3 regions of the Acidovorax sp. T1 genome follow, and region 1 is predicted to be linked to each of the others. Evidence: predicted binding sites of a transcription regulator. Region 1 holds the regulator's gene; each other region holds the start of a gene.
The links. Region 1 encodes sigma-54, which starts transcription at its own class of promoters, with help from an activator protein. Its sites were predicted from a motif close to TGGCANGNAANCTGCTTT; they were not measured.

Region 1 (7,852 bases):
CCTGGCAGCGCCGGCGGGCTTTTTAGAGCGAACGAGAACCTGTCGGCTTATTTCTTCAGGCATTCGCTCATGAAAGCCTTGCGTTCCTCGCCCGTCTTGCCCGTGGCATCGGCGTTGCACGTCTTCATCTTGCTTTGCTGCGTGGCGGGTTTGTTGCTCAGGCAGGTTTTCATGAAGGCCTTGCGCTCGTCGCCCTTCATGCCGGTGGCATCCTTGTTGCAGGTGGCCATTTTGGACTGCTGCTTGGTGGGGGCGGGTGCAGGGGTGTCGGCCGCGTGCGCGGCACCAAAAGACAGGGCCAGGCCCAGTGCGGTCAGGGAAAGAAGTTGTTTCATAAGGGCTCCAAAAGTTGGCAGATATCGAACGTCAACCCAGGCGGATTGCAGCATACAACGGCCTTTTCCACAATGCGGATGACGGAGGCGGCAGGCCGATGGCTGTTTCGATGCGCTGGGCCGGGGGGGCGTCTGGCACCGGCCCCGTAGAATCGGGCAATGCTCTCCGTCAAACAAGATTTGTTGGCCGCGCTTGCGGCTGAACTGGAAAAACTCACCCCCGGCGCGGGCGCCAAGGCCGCATTCGAGTCGCCCAAGGTGGCGTCTCACGGGGACTTCGCCTGCACCGCGGCCATGCAGTTGGCCAAGCCGCTCAAGCTCAATCCCCGCCAGGTGGCAGAAAACCTGCGCACCGCGCTGCTCGCCACGCCGGTTTACCAGCGCTGGGTGGCCGATATCGACATCGCAGGCCCCGGCTTCATCAACATCCGCCTGAAACCTGCTGCCAAGCAGGAAGTCGTGCGCGAGGTGTTGGCCGCCGGTGCGCGCTTTGGCTTCCAGCCTCGGCGCAATGCGCGCGTGCTGGTCGAGTTCGTCTCGGCCAACCCCACGGGGCCGTTGCATGTCGGCCACGGCCGCCAGGCCGCGCTGGGCGATGCCATCAGCCACCTGTTCGACACCCAGGGCTGGGACGTGTACCGCGAGTTCTATTACAACGACGCGGGCGTGCAGATCGCCACCCTGGCCAATTCCACGCAGATGCGCGCCCGTGGTTTCAAGCCCGGCGACGCCGAATGGCCCGAGACGGCCTACAACGGCGACTACATTGCCGACATTGCCGCCGATTTCCTGGCCCAAAAGACCGTGCGCTCGGACGACCGTGAGTTCACCGCCAGCGGCGATGTGAACGACCTCGACGGCATGCGCCTGTTTGCCGTGGCCTATCTGCGCCACGAGCAGGACCTGGACCTCAAGGCCTTTGATGTGCGCTTTGACAACTACTACCTCGAGTCCAGCCTGTACACCAGCGGCAAGGTCGATGCCGTGGTGCAAAAGCTGCGCGACGCGGGCAAGACCTACGAGCACGACGGCGCGCTGTGGCTCCAATCGACCGAATATGGCGACGACAAGGACCGCGTCATGCGCAAGGGCGACGGCAGCTACACCTATTTCGTGCCCGACGTGGCCTACCACATCACCAAGTGGGAGCGCGGCTTTACCAAGGTGGTCAATGTGCAGGGCACCGACCACCACGGCACCATCGCTCGCGTGCGCGCCGGGTTGCAGGCGGCCAATGTGGGCATTCCGCAGGGCTACCCCGACTACGTGCTGCACACCATGGTGCGCGTGGTCAAGGGCGGCGAAGAGGTCAAGATCAGCAAGCGCGCGGGCAGCTACGTCACGCTGCGCGACCTGATCGAGTGGACCAGCAAGGACGCGGTGCGCTTCTTCCTGCTCAGCCGCAAGCCCGACACCGAATACACCTTCGACGTGGACCTGGCCGTGGCGCAGAACAACGACAACCCGGTGTACTACGTGCAATACGCCCATGCGCGCATCTGCTCGGTGCTGCGCGCCTGGCAAGAGTCTTTGGCCGGGCAAGGCGGTGGCGATGTGGCCGCGCTCAAGGACGCGGACCTGTCCGCGCTCGATGGCCCGCAGGCCCAGGCGCTGATGCTGCAATTGGCCAAATACCCCGAGATGCTCACCGCCGCTGCCGAAGGCGAGGCGCCGCACGACGTCACCTTCTACCTGCGCGACCTGGCTGCCAGCTACCACAGCTACTACGATGCCGAGCGCATCCTGGTGGAGGATGAAACCGTCAAGCGCGCCCGCCTGGCCCTCGTCGCCGCCACCGCCCAGGTGTTGCACAATGGCCTGGCCGTGCTGGGCGTATCGGCCCCAGCCAGAATGTAAGCAGTTACTACCATGAAGAAAAAACAGACGGGCGGCACCATCATCGGCTTTATTGCCGGGGTCATCGTCGGCCTGGGCGCTGCCCTGGCCGTGGCCGTGTATGTGACCAAGGTGCCGGTGCCTTTTCTGAACAAGGGCGGCCTGCGTGGCGTGGACCAGGACGCCGCCGAAGCCCAGAAGAACAAGAACTGGGACCCCAATTCGCCGCTTTACGGCAAGAACCCCGCACGACCACCCGCCGCGCCGGTCGCGCCAGCTGCGCCCGATGCCAATGGCGCGGTCCCTGCGGCACCCGCCGCTCCCGCCCCCGCCGAGGCCACTGCTGCGCGCATCCCCGCCAGCAAGCCTGCGACGGCCGATGCCAAGCCGGCCACCAAGGCCGACGCCAAGGTCGATACCAAGGCCGCCACCTCGGCGGACCCGCTGGGCGATCTGGCCAAGGCCCGGTCGGCAGGGGTGGATCCGTTTGATTATTTCGTGCAGGCCGGTGCGTTCCCCAGCCAGTCGGGCGCCGACGCCCAGCGCGCCAAGCTGGCCATGCTGGGCTGGGAAGCCCGCGTGAGCGAGCGCGAACAAAACGGCCGCACCGTGTACCGTGTGCGTGTGGGCCCTTTTTCCAAGCGCGACGACGCCGAGCAGCTGAAGGAAAAACTGGAAAGCGCTGGCGTCGAGTCCGCGATGGTGCGTGTCCAGCGCTAGGATGGCGGCGTCCATCGACATCGTCTGAACTTTTTCATGGGGGCGGTCTCACACCCCCAGACCAGAACAAGGAGTGTCCCTTTCATGAAACGCCGCGAGTTTTCCCTCTCTACCGCTTCGGTGGTTGCCGCTTCCGCCCTGACCCTGCCGCTGGCCACGCCGGCCCTGGCGCAGGCGCGCCAGTTCAAGGAGGGCAAGGACTACACCAAGCTCGCCAAGCCGCTGACGCCCGATGCGCCCGCCGGCAAGGTGGATGTGATCGAGTTCTTCTGGTACAGCTGCCCGCACTGCAACGCGTTTGAGCCCACGCTCGATGCCTGGGTCAAGGCAGCACCCAAGGACCTGAGCATCCGCCGCATTCCGGTGGCATTCAACGCCAGCTTCGTGCCGCAGCAAAAGCTGTATTTCACGCTCGAAGGTATGGGCAAGCTCGACACCCTGCACGCCAAGGTGTTCCGTGCCATCCACGTCGAAAAGCTCAAGCTGGCCAAGGATGACGATATCTTTGCCTGGGTGGCCCAGCAGGGCGTGGACGCCGCCAAGTTCAAGGAGGTCTATACCTCCTTCACTGTGGCCAGTCAGGTGCGCCGTGCCTCGGCGCTGCAAGAGGGTTATGGCGTGGAGGGCGTTCCCTCGATGGGCGTGGCTGGCCGGTTCTATACCGATGGCACCATGGCCGGCAGCATGCAGACCGTGTTGCAGGTGGTGGAGTATCTGGCGGGCGTGGCGCGCAAGGGCTGATCCCGCACAGCGCCTACCCGTTCGAGAAGCCCGCGCCTGCGGGCTTTTTTTATGGGCCGCCCCCCCCGTGCATGGCTACAATCCGTGCAAGATTCGTGCCTCATGAAAAAAAGTTTCCTCCCCATCCTGCTGCTGACGGCCTTGGCCTGCGCCCCTGGCGTGGGCTTTGCCGAAAAAGCCGACCGCAACAAGCCCATGAACATCGAGGCCGATGCGTTGCGCCACGATGAGCTCAAGCAGACCAGTGTTTTCACGGGCCGGGTGGTCATGACCAAGGGCTCCATCGTGCTGCGCGGCGCGCGGCTCGATGTGCGCCAGGATGCCGATGGCTACCAGTACGGCGTCGTGACGGCCGAGCCCGGCAAGCGCGCGTTCTTCCGGCAAAAGCGCGACACCCCGGCCGGCGCACCGGACGAGTTCATCGAAGGCGAGAGTGAAATCATCGAATACGACGGCAAGGCCGACAACGTGCGTTTCATCACCCGCGCCGAGATGCGCCGCTATCGGGAATCGGTGGTGACCGATGATGTGTCGGGCGCCGTCATCGTTTACAACAACCTCACCGACGTGTTCACGGTCGATGGCCAGAAAAAGTCGGCCGCCAGCGTGCCGGGCGATGTACCCGCCCCGGGCGGCCGCGTGCGCGCCGTGCTGTCGCCGGCCAAGGAGCAGCCTGCCGGCGCTGTGGCCCCGGCCCCCGCGGCCAGCGGGCCGGTGCTGCGTCCCAGCAACTCGCTCGGTGGTGCAAGCAAGTGAGTGCTGTGACGGTGAATCAAGGTCAAGGCCCAGATACCCAGACGGGCAGCCGCCTGGAAGTCGAACACCTCGAAAAATCCTATGGCAGCCGCAAGGTCGTCAAGGACGTGTCGCTGGTCGTGCAAAAGGGCGAAGTGGTGGGCTTGCTTGGCCCCAATGGCGCTGGCAAGACCACCTCGTTTTACATGATCGTGGGGCTGGTGCGCTGCGATGGCGGTGATATCCGCATCGATGGCCATTCGGTGGCGAACATGCCCATCCACCGGCGTTCGCGCCTGGGGCTGTCCTATCTGCCGCAAGAGGCGTCGATCTTTCGCAAGCTGAACGTCGAAGAGAACGTGCGCGCCGTGCTGGAGCTGCAGCGCGGCGACGACGGCAAGCCCCTGCCCCGGGCCGAGATTGAAGCGCGTCTCACGGCCTTGCTGCAGGAGCTGCGCGTGGATCACCTGCGCGAATCACCGGCCCTGGCGCTGTCGGGCGGCGAACGCCGCCGGGTCGAGATCGCCCGCGCCCTGGCCACCCAGCCGCGCTTCATCCTGCTCGACGAGCCGTTTGCCGGCATCGACCCGATCGCGGTGATCGAGATCCAGCGGATCATTGGTTTTTTGAAGGCGCGCGGCATCGGCGTGCTGATCACCGACCACAACGTGCGCGAGACGCTGGGCATCTGCGACCACGCCTTCATCATCAGCGATGGCCGCGTGCTCGCCCAGGGCACGCCGGCCGAAATCGTTGACAACGCCGAGGTAAGACGCGTCTATCTCGGCGAGCACTTCAGGATGTGATGAAACCCGGCCTGTCTCTGCGCGTTTCGCAGCACCTGTCGCTCACGCCGCAGTTGCAACAATCCATCCGGCTGTTGCAGCTGTCCACACTCGAACTCTCGCAGGAAGTCGAGCAGATGCTTGACGAGAACCCGTTTCTGGAGCGCACCGCCGAAGAGGCGCCGCGCGAGGAGTTCGGCCTGGAAGCCGCCGACACCCCCGCGCAGGCCGACGACTACAGCGCCGATGATGCTATGTATTCAGGAGCTGCCAGCGCAAGCAGCACTAGCGCTGAAGGCCAAAATGATGCGGAAACCCCCAGCACCAGCGCGGACGAACCCGACTGGAGCGGCGACGGCACCGTGGAAATGGCGCCCAACGATGCCGAGTGGGGCGGTGATGCGCCCGCCCGCAACCGCAACGACTCCGAAGGCGACGAGGCCGATGCCACCGAGCTGGCGCGCTCGCACGAGTCCCTCACGTCGTTTCTGCACCGCCAGGCCCTGGCGCTGCGCCTGTCCGAGATCGACCGCGCCGCGCTGCGCTTCCTGATTGAATCGCTCAACGACGACGGCTACCTTGAAGAGCCGCTCCAAGAGCTGGCCACGGGCCTGGCTGGTGAGGGCAATCTCGAGCAGATCGACGAGCTGGTGCACCGTTTCACCGTGGCGCAGCGCCTGCTGCAAAGCCTGGAGCCCGTGGGCGTGGGCGCGCGCAACCTGGCCGAATGCCTGACGCTGCAGCTCAAGGCCCTGGCCGCCGACGAAGACAGCGGGATCGACCCCGGCACCGTGCAGACCGCCCTCTCCATCTGCCAGCAGCCGCTGGAGATGCTGGCGCGCCGCGACATCCGCCGCCTCACCCAGGCCTGTGGCGATGGCGAAGAGCGCACGCGCGCCGCCATGGCCCTGATTGCCCGGCTGGAGCCACGCCCCGGCCGCCGCTTTGCCGATGTGGAGCGCAACATCATCGTGCCCGACGTCATCGTGCGCAAAGCCGGCCGCGCCAATGGGCACAGCGGCCAGCACAACTTCATCGTGCAGCTCAACCCCGACGTGATGCCGCGCCTGCGTGTGCACGACATCTACGCCGGCGCGCTGCGCGGCCACAAGGGCGGCGAGGGCCACCAGGGCATGCAGCAGCGCCTGCAGGAGGCGCGCTGGTTCATCAAGAACATCCAGCAGCGCTTTGACACCATCCTGCGCGTCTCGCGCGCCATCGTCGAGCGGCAGAAAAACTTTTTCACCCACGGCGAGCTGGCCATGCGCCCGCTGGTGCTGCGCGACATCGCCGATGAGCTGGGCCTGCACGAGTCCACCATCAGCCGCGTGACCACCGCCAAGTACATGGCCACGCCGATCGGCACCTATGAGCTCAAATACTTCTTTGGCTCGGGCCTGGGCACCGAGACCGGCGGCAACGCCTCCAGCACGGCGGTGCGTGCGCTGATCAAGCAGTTCGTCGCCGCTGAAAACCCCGCCAAGCCGCTGTCCGACAGCCAGATCGCCGAGATGCTCAAGGAGCAGGGCATCGAGTGCGCGCGCCGCACCGTGGCCAAATACCGCGAGGCGCTCAAGATCGCGCCGGCCAACCTGCGCAAGGCTTTGTAGGCCCTTCGCTGGCGGGTGCGCGGGTTGTGCGCCCGTTGGTTGTTTTTTTGTTTCGTTGACCCTCTCACCCGCTTGTACGCCATGGCCCGCATTGTTTTCGACCTTCCCCCGCACTTCGGCTTTGCCACCGAGATGCAGATCTACATCAGCCACGTCAACCAGGGCGGGCACCTGGACAACGCACAGCTGCTCTCGCTGGTGTCCGAGGCGCGTGTGCGCTTCTTCCAGTCGCTGGGTTACCCCGAGGCGGATGTGGGCGGGCTGTCCATCGTGGTGGGAGACATCGTGGCGCAGTACCGGTCCGAGGGTTTTCACGGCGAGACCATGCGCGTGGAGATGGCGCCCGCAGACTTCAATCGCTATGGTTTCGACCTCGTCTTTCGAATGACTGAAAAGACGCAAGGCCGCGAGGTGGCGCGCGGCAAGACCGGCATCGTCTTCATCGGCAAGAGCGACCGCAAGGTGGCGCCGATTCCCGAATCCATCCGCCAGCTGCTGCGGGCCCGCGCGGGTGAGCCCGGTTTCCCCGCTGTGCCCGAGCGCGTATCTTCCCCATCGACATGAACCAACTCCAACTTTTTCTCCCCTGCGCCGCGGGCGTCGAGGGCTTTCTGGCCGACGAGGTGCATGGCATCACCGGCCTCACGGGGCAAGACCTGCTCACCGGCAGGGGCGGCGTGCTGCTGCGCGCGTCCTGGCGCGAGGCGCTGCTGTTGAACCTGCACAGCCGCCTGGCGCAACGCGTGCTGGTGCAGCTCGCGCACCGGCCCTATCGCTCCGAGAACGACCTGTACGCAGCCGCCAGCGACGTGGCCTGGGAGATCTGGTTCACCACGCGCCAGACCTTCAAGGTCGAGGTGACGGCGCAGCACAGCCCGCTGCAAAGCCTGAACTTCGCCGGCCTCAAGATCAAGGACGCGGTGGCCGACCGCTTTCGCGCCAAGAGCGGCGTGCGCCCCGACGTGAACACGCAGTGGCCCGACGTGCGCATCCACCTGCACCTGACCACCGAAGAGGCCACGATCTACATCGACACCTCGGGCGAGCCGCTGTTCAAGCGCGGCTGGCGCGAGGACAAGGGCGACGCGCC
Region 2 (7,852 bases), 490 kb from region 1:
CGAATTTGTGGTGATGGCCGGCGTCCTCATCTGGCGCCCCTGGGGCCTGATGGGCCGCGCGCAGGCCGCTGCGCGCACGCCGGGCGAGCCCGAACGGCCCCTGCGCCCCGCGGGCCGTGCCGCCACCGTGGCGTGGTGCGCGCTGCTGGCCGTGCTGGTGCTGCTGCCCTTCGCGGCGGGCCAGCACAGCTATGCTGCCGTGCTGCTGACCGATGTCTGCATCGCCGCGCTGTTCGCTGCCAGCCTGCATTTCATCCTGGGGCCGGGGGGCATGCATTCCTTTGGTCATGCGGCCTATTTCGGCCTGGGAGCCTATGGCGCGGCGCTGCTTGTACGCTGGGTGGATGCACCGTTCGGCGTCGTGCTCATGCTCGCGCCGCTGCTGGCGGCGGCGGGTGCGCTGCTCTTTGGCTGGTTCTGCGTGCGCCTCTCGGGCGTCTACCTCACCATGCTCACGCTCGCGTTCGCGCAGATCACCTGGGCCATCGCGTTCCAGTGGGACGGCCTCACGGGTGGCAGCAACGGCCTGACCGGCGTCTGGCCGCCCGAGCTGTTCACGCAGGGCGCCGCCTTTTACTGGCTGGTGCTTGCCGTGTGCGCGGCGGGCCTGTACGTGCTGCGGCGCATGCTGTTCGCGCCCTTCGGCTGGTCGCTGCGCGCTGCGCGCGACTCCGGCGCGCGCGCGCAGGCCATCGGCATCGACGTGCGCGGCACGCAGTGGGCGGCTTTCGTGGTGGCAGGCCTGTTTGCGGGCCTGGCGGGCGCGCTGGCCGCGTATTCCAAGGGCAGCATCGCGCCCGATGTGCTGTGGGTCACCAAGTCGGTCGATGCGCTGGTCATGGTGCTGCTGGGCGGCATGCAGACGCTCGCAGGCCCCATCGTGGGGGCGGGCGCTTTCACGTGGCTGCACGACAGCGTGGCGCGCAGCACCGAGTATTGGCGCGCGCTGCTGGGCGGCGTGATGCTGCTGCTGGTGTTGCTGTTTCCACAGGGAATTTCGGGTTTTGCGCAAGCGTGGCAAGCGTGGACAGCTCATAAAAAAGGAGCGATATGACCCTGCTGCGCGTGGAGGACCTGTCCAAATCCTTCGGCGGCGTGCAGGCCGTGCAGGGGCTCTCGTTTGCGCTGGCCGAGGGTGAACTGCTCGCCCTCATCGGCCCCAACGGCGCGGGCAAGACCACCACCTTCAACATGGCCGGCGGCCAGCTCGCCCCCGATGGCGGGCGCGTGTTGCTGGATGGCCGCGACATCACCGCCCTGTCGCCGCGCGCCATCTGGCGCCTGGGTGTGGGCCGCACCTTCCAGATTGCGCAGACGCTCATGAGCTTCACCGTGCTGGAGAACGTGCAAATGGCGCTGCTTTCCCACGACGGCCACGCCTGGCGCTGGTGGCGCCGCGCTGGCGCGCATCGGCCGCAGGACGCGCTGGCGCTGCTCGCGCAGGTGGGCATGCAGGAACAGGCGCAGCGCCCGTGCAGCGAACTCGCCTATGGCGACGTGAAGCGCGTGGAACTGGCGATCGCTCTCGCGCACGCGCCGCGCCTGCTGCTCATGGACGAGCCCACGGCCGGCATGGCGCCCGCCGAGCGCGTGGCCCTCATGCAGCTCGTGCGCCGCATCGCGCGCGAGCGGCGCATGGGCGTGCTGTTCACCGAGCACAGCATGGACGTGGTCTTCGGCCAAGCCGACCGCGTGGCCGTGCTGGTGCGCGGCCAGTTGCTGGCCGCAGGCACGCCCGAGGCCATCCGCCAGGACGCGCGCGTGCAGGCCGCGTACCTGGGCGGCTCTGAAAATGATAGCTGTCAGCGCTTGCCAGACAAGCGCGAAGTGCCAAAAACACCATTACTCATCGTGGAAGGGCTGCATGCCTGGTATGGCGCGGCTCACATCCTGCACGGCGTCTCGCTCTCCGTGGGGCGCGGCGAGGTTGTGGCCCTCATGGGCCGCAACGGCGCGGGCAAGTCCACTACGCTCAAGAGCATTGCCGGACTGCTCGGCCGCACCGAGGGCCGCGTGGACTTCATGGGGCGGCCTTTGCGCGGCAAGGCCCCGCACCAGATCGCGCGCGCAGGGCTGGGCTACGTGCCCGAGGACCGGCGCATCTTCACGGACCTGACCGTGCAGGAAAACCTGGAAGCCGGCCGCCAGCCGCCGCGCGCGTGGCCCGATGGCGAACCGGCGCCGCACTGGACGCCGGAGCGCCTGTTCACGCTCTTCCCCAACCTGGGCGAGATGCCCGGCCGCCTGGGCGGGCGCATGAGTGGCGGCGAGCAGCAGATGCTCACGGTGGCGCGCACGCTCATGGGCCAGCCCTTCATGGTGCTGCTCGACGAGCCCTCCGAAGGCGTGGCCCCCGTCATCGTCGAGCAGATGGCCCACGCTATCCGCGCGCTCAAGAGCCAAGGCGTGGGCATCCTGCTCAGCGAGCAGAACCTGGCCCTGGCCGAGGCTGTAGCCGACCGCGTCTGCGTGCTGGAAAAGGGCTGCATCGTGCACACCGCGCCCATGGCCGATTTCACGGGCGATGCGGGGGCGCGGCAGGCGTACCTGGGGGTTTAAGGTGGCCGTGCGGCGCCAGTACCCGGGCGGTTGATTTTGATAATAATGGCCTAAAGCGCTTATGTATCAAGCGAATTAAGCTATCAATAATGTAGTAAAAACCTGCCCGGAAAGATGCAGCGGCTGAAAGCCTCTCAGGCCGCAGGCCCGCGCAGCACGCGCCGGTATTGCACGGCCTCGGCCACATGGGCCACCTGGGTGCTGGCGGCGCCCGCCAGGTCGGCGATGGTGCGCGCCACCTTCAGGGTGCGGTGCGTGCTGCGGGCCGACCAGCCCAGGCGCGCTGCGGCAGTTTGCAGAAACTGCGCGGCGGAGGGCTCCAGCGCGGTGTGGGTGTCGATTTCCTGGCCCTGCAGCGCCTGGTTGGTTTTGCCCTGGCGGGTGATGGCCGCCAGGCGCGCGCGGGCCACGCGCTCGCGCACGGCGGCGCTGGTCTCGCCCGGTGGTGCGTTCAGCAGGTCGTTGGCGGGCAGGGCGGGCACTTCCACATGCAGGTCGATGCGGTCCAGCAAGGGGCCGCTGAGCTTGCCCTGGTAACGCGCCACCTGGTCGGGCGTGCAGCGGCAGGCACGCTGTGCCGCGCCCAGAAAACCGCAGGGGCAGGGGTTCATGGCCGCCACCAATTGAAAGCTGGCCGGAAACTCCGCCCGCCGCGCGGCCCGTGCAATGGTCACGCGCCCGGTTTCCAGCGGCTCGCGCAGCGCCTCCAGGGCGGCGCGGGGAAACTCTGGCATCTCATCCAAAAACAGCACCCCATGGTGGGCCAGCGATATTTCGCCAGGCTGCGGCGGCGAGCCCCCGCCCACCAGCGCCACGGCCGATGCCGTGTGGTGGGGCTGGCAGGTGGGCCGTTGCGCCCAGCGCGCGGGGGTGAAGCGCCCGGCCAGGCTGGCCACGGCGGCGCTCTCCAGGGCCTCCTCCATGGTCATGGCCGGCAGCAGCCCGGCAAAGCGCTGGGCCAGCATGGATTTGCCGGAGCCGGGCGGCCCCATCATCAGCAGGCTGTGCCCACCGGCGGCGGCGATTTCGAGTGCGCGCTTGGATGCCGCCTGGCCCTTGACATCCGACAGGTCGGCATAGGTCATCTGTGTGGCCAGCGGCGTGGGGTGGAGCAGGCACCAGCCGTCGTCCGTGGCGCTGGCGTCGTCGATGGGGTCCTGGCTGCCTGCCGGCAGGAACTGCCGTACGACATCCAGCAGGTGGCGGGCGCGGTAAACCTGTGCGTCGGGCACCAGGGCGGCTTCTTCGGCGCTGCCCGGCGGCAGCACCAGGCGCACCGCCACCTGCTGGGCGCGCAGCGCCAGGCTGGTGGCCAGCGCGCCGCGCACAGGGCGCAATTGGCCCGATAGCGACAGCTCGCCCGCGAATTCATGGCCGGCCAGGCGGCTGGCGTCGATTTGTCCGCTGGCGGCCAGCAGCCCCAGGGCAATGGGCAGGTCAAAGCGCCCAGAATCCTTGGGCAGGTCGGCCGGCGCCAGGTTGACGGTGATGCGCTTGTTGTGCGGGAACTCCAGCCCCGCGTTCTGCAGCGCCGAGCGCACCCGTTCGCGCGCCTCCTTCACCTCCACGTCGGCCAGGCCGACCAGCGTGAAACTGGGAAGCCCGTTGGCCAGATGCACCTCGACGGTGACGGAGGGCGCCTCCAGCCCCAGAAGCGCGCGGCTTTGCACCAATGCAAGACTCATGAACGGTTTTCTCCCCAGATAGGTGCGGTGTGCGGGTGGCTGTCATCCGTCGGTCCCGCCGCGCACCAAGGAGGTGCGGTGGCGCGGCGCTACCACCAATGTAAGCGAATGCACGATGTGGGCGTGTGGCTTGCCGCCACAGCGATGCGCGACATGGCACGGACCGTGCTTAACACGACTGTCCCTAATCATTGTCCAACCGGAGGAAACATGACCCGCGCATCCATCAAGCTCTTGAGCGTCGCCTTTGTTGCAGCCCTGCCATTGCTGGCCAGCGCCCAGCTCACCGGCAATGTCAGCATGACCAGCAACTACAAGTTCCGGGGGCAGGACCAGGACACCAGCAAGGTGAGTGCGTTCAAGCCAGCAGTGCAGGGCGGTTTTGACTATGCCTTCGGTGACACCGGCTGGTATGTCGGCAACTGGAACTCCAGCGTGAACTGGCTGTCCGGCAACTCGCTGGAATCCGATGTCTACGGCGGCTACAAATTCAAGGCCGGCGAGGTGGATATGGATGTGGGCGCGTTGGCCTATCTGTACCCCGGCAACACCAGTGGCAACACCGTCGAGCTCTATGGTGCCGCCACGTTTGGCCCGTTCGTCGCCAAGTATTCGCACACGGTGTCCAAGGACTATTTCGGCTGGGCAGGCGCCAAGGCCGGATCGGGCCTGCGGGGCCGCAACACGGGCTATCTGAACCTGGCGCTGGCGCAGGAAGTGATGCCCAAGGTAACGCTCAAGGCATCGGTGGGCTTTACCCGCTTTTCCGGCGACATCAAGGACACCGGCGTGCCCAACTACATGGATTACAGCGTCGGCGGTGCCTACGACTTTGGCGATGGCCTGACACTGGGCGCTGCTATCGTGGGCGCCAACAAGAAAGACTTCTTCGGCCCCGTCAACAAAGCCCGCGTGGTCGCCACGCTCACCAAAACCCTGTAATCAACGGCAGGCACCCCTGCGGTGCCGTCTATCGGAGGAACCTCAAATGAAAATGGTGACAGCCATCATCAAACCCTTCAAGCTCGACGAAGTGCGCGAAGCCCTCTCCGACATCGGGGTGCAAGGCATCACGGTGACCGAGGTCAAGGGCTTCGGGCGCCAGAAGGGCCATACCGAGCTGTACCGCGGCGCGGAATACGTGGTCGATTTTCTGCCCAAGGTCAAGATCGAGGCCGCCGTGGCCGATGAACTGGTGGACCGCGTGATCGAAGCCATCGAAGGCGCGGCACGCACCGGCAAGATTGGTGACGGCAAGATTTTCGTCACCCATCTGGAGCAGGTGGTGCGCATTCGCACCGGTGAAACCGGCAAGGAAGCCCTTTAAGCGCCGGCCAAGGCCCGCTGCATCCCACACAGAGAACATGCCATGAAAAAACTGCTTGCCTCCTTCGTTCTGGGACTGAGCCTGCTTTGCGCAGGATCCATGTCCCTGGCCCAGGCCCCTGCCCCGGCCGAAACCACCACGGCCGCCCCGGCGGCCGATGCCGCCGCACCTGCTGCCCCCGAGGCGGCTGCGGCACCGGCGCCCGCCGCCGCCACGGCTGCAGCTGCCGAGGCTGCGCCCGCAGCGCCAGCGCCCAAGCTCGACTCCGGCGACACCGCGTGGATGCTGACCTCCACCATGCTCGTGATCCTGATGGTGATCCCGGGACTGGCTCTGTTCTACGGCGGCCTGGCCCGCTCCAAGAACATGCTGTCGGTGCTGGTGCAGGTGTTCGTGATCTTCGCGTTGATCACCGTGCTGTGGGCCGTTTACGGCTACAGCCTGACCTTCGCCGGCGAGGGTCAGTTCTTCGGCGGGTTTGACAAGATCTTCCTCAAGGGCATTGCGCCCGACACGCTGTCGGGCCTGCTGCCGACCATCCCTGAGTACGTGTTCGTGGCCTTCCAGTCCACCTTTGCCGCCATCACCGTGGCGCTGATCGTGGGTTCGTTCGCCGAGCGCATCAAGTTTGCCGCCGTGCTGATCTTTGCCGTGCTGTGGTTCACCTTCAGCTACATCCCCATGGCCCACATGGTGTGGGGCGGCGGCCTTTTGGGCAAGGATGGCGCGCTCGACTTCGCGGGCGGCACCGTGGTGCACATCAACGCCGGTATCGCCGGCCTGGTGGGCGCCTACATGGTGGGCAAGCGCATCGGCTTCGGCAAGGAAGCGCTCACGCCCCACAGCCTGACGCTGACCATGGTGGGCGCCTCGCTGCTGTGGGTGGGCTGGTTCGGCTTCAACGCCGGTTCGGCCGGTGCCGCCAACGGCGTGGCCGGCCTGGCCTTCATCAACACCATCCTGGCCACGGGCGCTGCCACGCTGTCCTGGCTGGCTGGTGAAGCCCTGCACAAAGGCAAGGCCTCGATGCTGGGTGCGGCCTCGGGTGCGGTGGCCGGTCTGGTGGCGGTCACGCCGGCTGCCGGTTTCGTGGGCCCCATGGGTTCCATCGTGCTGGGCCTGATTGCTGGCGTGATCTGCCTGTGGGGTGTGGGTGGCCTCAAGAAGATGCTGGGTGCCGACGATGCGTTCGATGTGTTTGGCGTGCATGGCGTGGGCGGCATCGTCGGCGCCATCCTGACGGCGGTGTTTGCCTCGCAAAGCCTGGGTGGCACGGGCGGCCTGACCCCCGACACCTTTGCCATGGGTGCGCAGCTGTGGATCCAGGTCAAGAGCGTGTTGCTCACCATCGTGTGGTCGGGCGTGGTCTCCTTCATCGCCTACAAGATCGCCGATCTGCTGGTGGGCCTGCGTGTCCCCGAAGAAGCCGAGCGCGAAGGTCTGGACATCACCTCGCACGGCGAAACGGCATACAACCGCTGACAACCCCCCGCTGCGGCGTCTGGTGGCGCCGCAGCGCCCTAAAATTTCGGTGAGTGTCTCTTCAAGGTTTTGGCCCGCCCTTTCGGCGGGCCTTTTTTATGGGATGAAGCAGCAGCTTGCAGCCTGCCCAGCCGCCGCGCCAGCGGATTGCATGGCCGCTGTTCAAAAAATTCATGCGGTTCGTCCGGCAGTCCCGGTTGCGAGCCGCTACCATGCAGGCCATGGAAATCGCCCTGCGCCAGATTGTTGATCGTGTCCAAGCCTCCGTCGCCGCGCAAACTCCCCTGCGCATCCGTGGCGGGGGCACCAAGGACTTTCATGGCCTGGCCCTGCGCGGTGAGCTGCTCGACACCCGCGTGCTCACCGGCATCGTGAGTTACGAGCCCAGCGAGCTGGTGGTCACGGCGCGTGCCGGCACGCCGCTGGCCGAGCTGGAAGCCGTGCTGGCCGAACAAGGCCAGTGCCTGCCTTTTGAGCCGCCCCATTTCGGCGCTGGCGCCACGGTGGGTGGCATGGTGGCCGCCGGCCTGAGCGGCCCTGCCCGCGCCAGCGTGGGTGCGGTGCGCGACTACCTGCTGGGCGTGGTGCTGCTCAACGGCCGCGCCGAGCTGCTCACGTTTGGCGGCCAGGTCATGAAGAATGTGGCGGGCTACGATGTCTCGCGCCTCATGGCGGGCGCCTGGGGCACGCTGGGTCTGCTTACCGAGGTCAGTCTCAAGGTGCTGCCCGTGGCGCCCGCCGAGGCCACGCTGCGCTTTGAATGCCACCAGGCCGACGCCCTGCGCCGGCTGCACGCCTG
Region 3 (7,852 bases), 1.0 Mb from region 1:
AGGCCGGAAATCTGGTTTTGCACCGCCATGGTGGCGCCATTGCCCAGCGTGACCATGGTGATGACGGCGCTGACGCCGATCACGATGCCCAGGATGGTGAGAAACGAGCGCATCAGGTTGCGCCGGATCGAGCGCAGGGCCAGAAGAAGGGTGTTCAAAAGCATCACGCCACCTCCGTCTGCGGAACCACAGCCACAGGGGCACGCAGGCCCGCCGGGTGCGGGTTGGGCGCGTCGCTGTCCACCTTGCCATCGACAAAACGCACGATGCGCCGGGCGTAGGCGGCCATGTCGGGTTCGTGGGTGACCATCAGCACGGTGATGCCCTGGTCGGCATTGAGCCGCCACAGCAGTTCCATGATTTCCTGGCTGCGCTGGGTGTCGAGGTTGCCGGTGGGCTCGTCGGCCAGCAGCACGGCCGGCTCGGTGACGATGGCGCGCGCAATGGCCACGCGCTGCTGCTGGCCGCCCGACAGCTCGGACGGGGTGTGGTGCTCCCAGCCCTTGAGGCCCACGGCATCGAGCGCGCGCGCCGCAGCAGCGTGGCGCGCGGTGGCCGATTCCCCCCGGTACAGCAGGGGCAGCTCGACGTTTTCCTGCGCCGAGGTGCGCGCCAGCAGGTTGAAGCCCTGGAACACAAAGCCAAAGTATTGCCGGCGCAGGCGCGCGCGCTCGTCGCGCGAGAGCGATTCCACATGCACGCCTTTGAACAGGTATTCGCCTGCGGTGGGCCGGTCCAGGCAGCCCAGGGTGTTCATGGCGGTGGATTTGCCGGAGCCGCTGGGGCCCATGATGGCCACAAAGTCGCCCTGGGTGATGTCCAGATCCACCCCCTTGAGCGCCTGGAAGGCCAGCGCGCCCTCGCCATACACCTTGGTCACGCCGCGCAGACGGATCAGCGGCGGCGCATTTCCGGCCCCCCGGCCGCCCTCACCTGTGGCGTTTGCGGCCTCGCTCATTTCGCGGCCCCGCTGGAACGCTGGTCGGTGATGACGGCCATGCCCTCAGCCAGACCTTCGCCGCTGACCTCGGTGCGGCGGCCATCGCTGATGCCCACCTGCACCGTCACGGCGTGCGCTGTGCCGTCCTTGAGCACCCACACCTGGCGTGCGCGGCCCGCGCCGTCGCCGGCTTCACCACTGCCGCCCGCCCGGCGTGCGCCCGAGCGCGGCATGCGTGGCATCAGCTGCGACATGATGCCGCCGCCCGACGACGCCGGCTGGGCCGCCGCCCCGGCAGCAACCGCCGGGGTGAAACGCAGCGCCGTGTTGGGCACCAGCAGCACATCGTTGCGCTCGGTGGAGGTGATGGTGGCCGCTGCCGTCATGCCGGGGCGCAGGCTCAGGTCGGAGTTGTCCACCTCCAGCCAGGTGATGTAGGTGACCACGTTGTCGGTTTTGGTGGAGCCGAACGACACCCGCGTGACCTTGGCCGGATAGCGGCGCGAGGGATAGGCGCTGACCGTGAAGCTGGCCTTCTGGTCGAGCTTGACCGAGCCCACGTCGGCCTCGTCCACGCTTACGTCCAGCCGCAGCCGCGTGAGGTCTTCGGCCAGCGTGAACAGCGTCACGGCCTGCAGCGAGGCAGCCACGGCGTTGCCTGGCTCGACCGTGCGGGTGAGCACCACGCCATCGATGGGCGAGCGGATCGAGGCCTTGGACAGGTTGGTGACATCGGTGGAAAGCGCTGCCCGGGCGTCGTCCACCGAGGCGCGGGCACTGGCTTCGTCGGCCCGGGCGCGGTCGAGCGTGGCCCGGCCGCTGTCAAGTTCGGCGGCCGACGGCACCTTGCCGCCCGACAGCCGCGCCACATCTTCCAGCCGCCCAAAGCCGGCCAGCGCCTCTTTGGTGGTGGCCACCGCCTGCGCCAACCGCGCCTGCGCCGCCGCCAGCGCAGCGCGCGAGCGCAGCACCTGCGCATCGAGCTTGGCCGTGTCGAGTTCGACCAGCACCTGGCCCTTTTTGACCTTGTCGTTCACGTCCACCAGCACGTTTTTGACCGTGCCCGACAGCTCGCTGCCAATGGTGACCGCCCGCGTGGGCTGCAAGGTGCCATTGGCCGACACGTTGAGGGTGAGGTTGCCCCGGCGCACCTCCTCGGTCACATACACCGGGGCTGCGCTGGCGCGCTGGTGGCTCTGCCAGTAGATGATGCCGCCGCCCGCCAGCGCCAGCGCCGCCACGCCCAGCCACAGGGTCGAGCGCTGCCACCAGCGGCGCGGCTCGCCGCCGCCGAGCAGTGTTTGCAGGTCATCAGCGGCGGTGGACGGGCTGGCGGCAGGGGTGTTTTTTTCAGGAGAAGTCATGACCATCGGATTCGGTGGGGGTTGGGGGCGGTTGGGGTGGCAGGCGCGGGCTACTGCGGGGCTATTGCCAGCCGCCGCCCAGCGCCTTGTACAGCCGCACATGGTCGGCCGAAACGCCGGCCACGGTGGTGGCCACGCTGTCCTGGGTGGACAGCAGCGTGCGCTGGGTTTCCAGCACCGACTGGAAGTCGATCAGGCCGCTGCTGTAGCGTTGCTGGGCCAGCAAGGCCGCATTGCCGGCGGCATCGGCAGCCGCCTGCAGCCGCACCAGGCGCTCGCGATTGCCGCGCAGGGACACCAGGGCATCCTCCACATCCTTGAGCGCCGTGAGCACCGAGGCCTCGTAGGCCACGCGGGCCTGCTCCAGCGCCGCCTCCTGCACGCGCACCTGGGCGCGCGCCGCGCCGCCATCAAACACCGGCATCGACACACTGGCCAGCAAGGCGCTGGCGATGGAGCCGCCGCTGGTGAGGGCGCCCAGCGTCAGGGCGCGCAGGCCCAGATTGCCGGAGATGCGGAAGTCGGGATAACGCGCGGCATCAGCCTGCGACACCCGGGCCAGCGCGGCGGCAATGCGCTGCTCGGCCGCCCGCACGTCGGGCCGCTGCCGCAGGGTTTCGGCAGGAATGGCCAGCGCCAGGTCTTGCGGGGCTTGCGGCACGGCCACCGTGCCGGCCAACTGCGCATCCAGCGCCAGGGGGGCCTGCCCGGTCAGCACGGCCAGGCTGTGGCGCGACTGGGCCAGGCTCGATTCGAGCGCCGGAATCTGCGCGGCAGTTTGCTCTGCCGCTCCACGGGCCTGCTCGGCCACCAGCGAGGTGGTGAGCCCGGCCCGCAGCCGCCACTGGGTGATCTGCAGGGTTTCCTGCTGGCTGGCCAGGTTGCTGCGCGCAATGGCCAGCCGCTGCTGCAGGCCCCGCAGCTCGATGTAGTTCACGGCCGTTTCGGCGGCCAGCGACACCTGCACGTCGGCCAGGCTGGCCTCGGCGGCCTGTGCCTCGGCCTCGCTGGCATTCACGCCACTGCGCAGGCGGCCAAACACGTCGGGCTCCCAGCTGGCATCAAACCCCGCCTGAAAACTGTTGCCGGTGGTGTTCGACGCCCGGCTGCGCTGGGCCGACGCCGAAGCCCCCACGCTGGGCAGCAGGCCCGCAGCCTGCACATCCACCTGCGCGCGCGCCTGCTGCAATGCGGCTTGTGCGCTGCGCAGGCTGGTGTTGGCCTGCAGGGCCTGGGTGACCAGCCGCGTGAGCTGCGGGTCGTTGAACCGCTGCCACCATTGCGCCAGCGACGTGGCGGGCACGCCCGCTGGCGTTGGCGCGGACCAGGCCGCCGGAACCGGGGTTTGCGGCAGGCTGCCGTCGGGCTGCACCAGGCTGGCACAACCGGCCAGCAGCGCCACGGCCGGCGTCAGCACCCAAAGCCCGGCAAAAGCAGTCAGACGAAAGCGCGCGCACGGCGCAGGGTGCCCTGCAGCGGCAAGAGAACAGTCATTCATGGGAAAGAGGCGGTGTACATGGCATGCCCCATTGTGCGGTGCGGTCATGTCCTGCCCGATACAGAAAAGTGAAGCCCGCGTAAAGCTGCCGCACATTGCCGCGCACATGGCACCCAAGCGTTGGGGCCGGGCGGCGCTGTTCAACGCCCCCGCAACTCAGGACGCCAGCGCGTCAAGTGGCCAGCGGGGCTTGACGTCAAACGCATAGTCGCGGTTGGCCTGCTGCTGGCCAGCCTGCAGCCGCATGGCCGCTGCCATGGCAATCATGGCGCCGTTGTCGGTGCACAAATGCAGTTCGGGGTAATGCACACGCACCTTGTTCTGCGCGCAGGCGGCATTGAGCTGGGCGCGCAAATGGCGGTTGGCACCCACGCCACCAGCCACCACCACGCGCTGCAGGCCCGTCTGCCTGAGCGCGGCCAGCGTCTTCTTGACCAGCACCTCCACAATCGCTGCCTCGGTGCTCGCGGCCAAATCGGCTTTGCGCGCCTCCAGCGCATCGCCGAGTTTTTTGGCCTGCGTCAGCACGGCGGTCTTGAGGCCTGCAAACGAAAAATCGAGGTTGCCGCTGTGCAGCAGCGGGCGCGGCAGCTTGAAGGCCGTGGCGTCGCCCTGCTCGGCCAGGCGCGACAGGGCCGGTCCGCCCGGGTAGCCCAGGCCCATCAGCTTGGCCGACTTGTCAAACGCCTCGCCCGCCGCATCGTCGATGGTTTCGCCCAGCAGTTCGTAGCGGCCCACGCCGTCCACCCGCATCAGCTGGGTGTGGCCGCCCGACACCAGCAAGGCGACGAAGGGGAACTCCGGCGGGTCGGCACTTAAAAACGGCGACAGCAAATGCCCTTCAAGGTGGTGCACGCCCAGCACCGGCTTGCCCAGTGCCGCACCCAGCGCGCAAGCCACACCCGCGCCCACCAACAGCGCACCCGCCAGGCCCGGCCCCCGGGTGTAGGCCACCACGTCCACATCGGCAAGGCGCTGGCCCGCTTCAGCCATGACGGCCTCGGTGAGCGGCAACACGCGACGGATATGGTCGCGGCTGGCCAGCTCGGGCACCACGCCGCCATAGGCCTGGTGCATCTCGATCTGGCTGTGCAAGGCATGCGCCAGCAAGGCGGGCACAGCCACCCCGCCCGTAGAGCGGACCAGCGCCACGCCGGTTTCATCGCACGAAGATTCAATACCCAGGATCAGCAAGCTCATGCCCCAAGTGTAAAACCCGGGGCCATCGCGGCCACGCCTGCAGTCTGAATGCGGGCGCAAAGCCCGGCGTGGCGACCACCAGATTCACAGCCCGCACCAGCGCTGTGCACCATCCCGGCGCACCAACTTGTGGCGTAAATTTTGCTTACCATCTGGTATGACCGACGCCCTGCGCATTGTGGTGGTGGCCCCCGACCTGGCCATTGCCGACCCCGACGACGAACACGCCGCCACCCAGGCCGAGCGCTCGCGGGCGCTGCGCATTGGCCTGCTGGAAAACAATTTCAACCTCATCGCCACGCTGCCGGCCGATGTTTTTTTGAGCGAGCGGCTGGCCCAGCTGCAGCCCGACCTGATCATCGTGGACGCAGAAAGCGAGGCCCGCGACGCGCTGGAACATGTGGTAATGGCCACGCGCGACGCCCGCCGCCCCATCGTCATGTTCACCAACGATGAAGACACCACGCATGTAAAGGACGCCGTGGCTGCGGGCGTGTCTGCCTACATCGTGGCAGGGCTGGCGCCCCAGCGCATCCGCCCCATCCTGGATGTGGCCATGGCGCGCTTTCAGCACGAACAGGCCCTGCGCACCGAACTGGCCGACGCGCGCACAGAGCTCAAAGACCGCAAGACCATCGACCGCGCCAAGGGCCTGCTCATGCAGCGCCAGGGGCTGAGCGAACAGGCCGCCTACGAAAAACTGCGCAAGACCGCCATGGACAAGGGCCTCAAGCTGGTCGATGTGGCGCAGCGCATGCTGGATGTGATGGACTTGCTGGGTTGAGGCGTGGGCCCATGGGCGCGTTGGCCGACCCAGCGGATTGAACAGGCATCCGTCCTGACAAAAAAACGCTGCCCGAAAGCAGCGTTTTGGATGGTATGCAACGAGGCCGAGGCGCGCTCAGAACGCAGGAACCACGGCCCCCTTGTACTTGTCCTGGATGAACTTCTTCACTTCCGGCGTGTGCAGGGCCTTGATCAGCTTGGCGATGTTGGCGTCGTTGGCACGGTCCGCGCGGGCCGCAACGATGTTGGTGTAGGGCGAATCTGCGCCTTCGATGAACAGCGCATCCTTGGTGGGGTTGAGCTTGGCTTCGATGGCGTAGTTGGTGTTGATCAGGGCCAGATCCACATCGGCCAGTGCACGGGGCAGCAGGGGCGCCTCAAGTTCCTTGAACTTCAGCTTCTTGGGGTTCTTGGCCACGTCCAGGGGCGTGGGCGTGAGGCTCTTGGGGTCCTTGAGCTCGATCAGCCCTTGCTTGGCCAGCAAGATCAGCGCGCGGCCACCGTTGGAGGGGTCGTTCGGAATCGCCACCGTGGCGCCATCCTTCAGGTCCTTCACGTTCTTGATCTTGCTGGAGTAAGCGCCGAAGGGCTCCACATGCACCTTGCCATTGGGCACCTGCACCAGGCTGCTCTTGCGGTCCTTGTTGTAGCTGTCCAGGTAGGGCTGGTGCTGGAAGAAGTTGGCGTCCAGCTGCTTGTCTTCGACCGCCGCGTTGGGCTGAATGTAGTCGCTGAACTCCTTGACCTGCAGATCCACGCCCTGGGCCTTGAGCTGGGGCTTCACAAAGTTCAGGATTTCGGCATGGGGCACGGCCGTTGCGGCCACTTTCAGCACGTCGGCTGCATGGGTGCTGACGGCCAAGACTGCGAGGGCGAGTGCGGACAGGGTCTTTTTCAACATGACAGGCTCTTTCGATGAATGAAGGCACGGCAGGGTCAAAAATGCGGGATAACCCTGACGCTTGGCGGCAAGTGTAACGACGAAAACGATCTAAAGATGACTCTTTAGCTAATTTCTGATATAAAAATAGTGTTTTATATGCAATTCTCTGAAATCACTGTCGTTTGCACTCACTGGGCGCAACGGTGCGCTGTGGTTTTTGCCGTTTCTGTTTCTGCCTGCCGCCGCGCTCGCCTCACAACACAGCGACTTTCCCGCGCCCTGATGGTGCATCGCACAACAGCGGTGCGCTGGCGTTCACAGGATTTCTGCATCAAATAGCTGTAAATCGCCCGTATTTATTACGCATACAGCTCCTAAATAAATAGCAAACACAATTTCCGCAAGCTGGCACAGGGCTTGCATTGACAGGGTCAGACCCTCACAGGTCTGCATTGGCCACTCCGCCCAACGGCGGGCGGATGTGGTCAGAACCCGGACAAAGGCGTCCCCACCCGCGCACCGCTGCCCCATGCAGCCGGCGCGGTGTGAGGACGCCTTTTTTGTTTTGCCACGCCCAAGGGAAGCCCCATGACCGATCTGTTGAAAACCAGCCTCAACCGCCGCACCGTGCTGCAAGCCGCCACCGTGGGTGCGGTAGGCATCAGCCCCGCGCTGCGTGCGCTCGTCCACGCCCAGGGCTCGGACGCCCCGGAAAAAAAGGAAGTGAAGATCGGCTTCATCCCGCTGACCGACTGCGCCAGCGTGGTGATGGCCTCGGTGCTGGGCTTTGACAAGAAGTACGGCGTGACCATCATTCCCACCAAAGAGGCCAGCTGGGCCGGCGTGCGCGACAAGCTGGTGAACGGCGAGTTGGACTTTGCCCATGTGCTGTATGGCCTGGTGTATGGCGTGCACCTGGGCACGGCCGGCCCCAAGAAAGACATGGCGGTGCTGATGAACCTGAACCACAACGGCCAGGCCATCACGCTGTCCAAAGCCTTGGCCGACAAGGGCGCGGTGGACGGCCCGTCGCTGGCGGCGCTGATGGCCAAGGAAAAGCGCGAATACACCTTTGCCGGCACCTTCCCCACCGGCACGCACGCGATGTGGATGCACTACTGGCTGGCGGCGGCGGGCATCAACCCGCTGTCGGGCGCCAAGCTGATTACCGTGCCGCCGCC

Region 2: CCX87_RS00680 (TorF family putative porin) is a predicted target of sigma-54. The motif match lies at 4,399-4,416, and genes of this name have one in related genera.
Region 3: CCX87_RS12930 (ANTAR domain-containing response regulator) is a predicted target of sigma-54. The motif match lies at 5,133-5,150, and genes of this name have one in related genera.

The regions. Positions count from the first base shown of each region.
Region 1 is NZ_CP021648.1:3,766,003-3,773,854, reverse strand. Features, by position in the region: gene CCX87_RS17530 (PsiF family protein) at 48-335, opposite strand; gene argS (arginine--tRNA ligase) at 495-2,192, shown strand; gene CCX87_RS17520 (SPOR domain-containing protein) at 2,205-2,891, shown strand; gene CCX87_RS17515 (thiol:disulfide interchange protein DsbA/DsbL) at 2,976-3,632, shown strand; gene lptA (lipopolysaccharide transport periplasmic protein LptA) at 3,735-4,388, shown strand; gene lptB (LPS export ABC transporter ATP-binding protein) at 4,400-5,173, shown strand; gene CCX87_RS17500 (RNA polymerase factor sigma-54) at 5,173-6,762, shown strand; gene CCX87_RS17495 (acyl-CoA thioesterase) at 6,844-7,326, shown strand; gene CCX87_RS17490 (THUMP domain-containing class I SAM-dependent RNA methyltransferase) at 7,323-7,852, shown strand, end outside.
Region 2 is NZ_CP021648.1:153,782-161,633, forward strand. Features, by position in the region: gene CCX87_RS00665 (ABC transporter permease) at 1-1,054, shown strand, start outside; gene CCX87_RS00670 (ATP-binding cassette domain-containing protein) at 1,051-2,559, shown strand; gene CCX87_RS00675 (YifB family Mg chelatase-like AAA ATPase) at 2,694-4,244, opposite strand; gene CCX87_RS00680 (TorF family putative porin) at 4,455-5,186, shown strand; gene glnK (P-II family nitrogen regulator) at 5,233-5,571, shown strand; gene amt (ammonium transporter) at 5,614-7,053, shown strand; gene glcE (glycolate oxidase subunit GlcE) at 7,266-7,852, shown strand, end outside.
Region 3 is NZ_CP021648.1:2,732,016-2,739,867, forward strand. Features, by position in the region: gene CCX87_RS12905 (ABC transporter permease) at 1-164, opposite strand, end outside; gene CCX87_RS12910 (ABC transporter ATP-binding protein) at 164-958, opposite strand; gene CCX87_RS12915 (efflux RND transporter periplasmic adaptor subunit) at 955-2,304, opposite strand; gene CCX87_RS12920 (efflux transporter outer membrane subunit) at 2,366-3,802, opposite strand; gene tsaD (tRNA (adenosine(37)-N6)-threonylcarbamoyltransferase complex transferase subunit TsaD) at 3,959-5,002, opposite strand; gene CCX87_RS12930 (ANTAR domain-containing response regulator) at 5,160-5,786, shown strand; gene CCX87_RS12935 (MetQ/NlpA family ABC transporter substrate-binding protein) at 5,904-6,689, opposite strand; gene CCX87_RS12940 (CmpA/NrtA family ABC transporter substrate-binding protein) at 7,260-7,852, shown strand, end outside.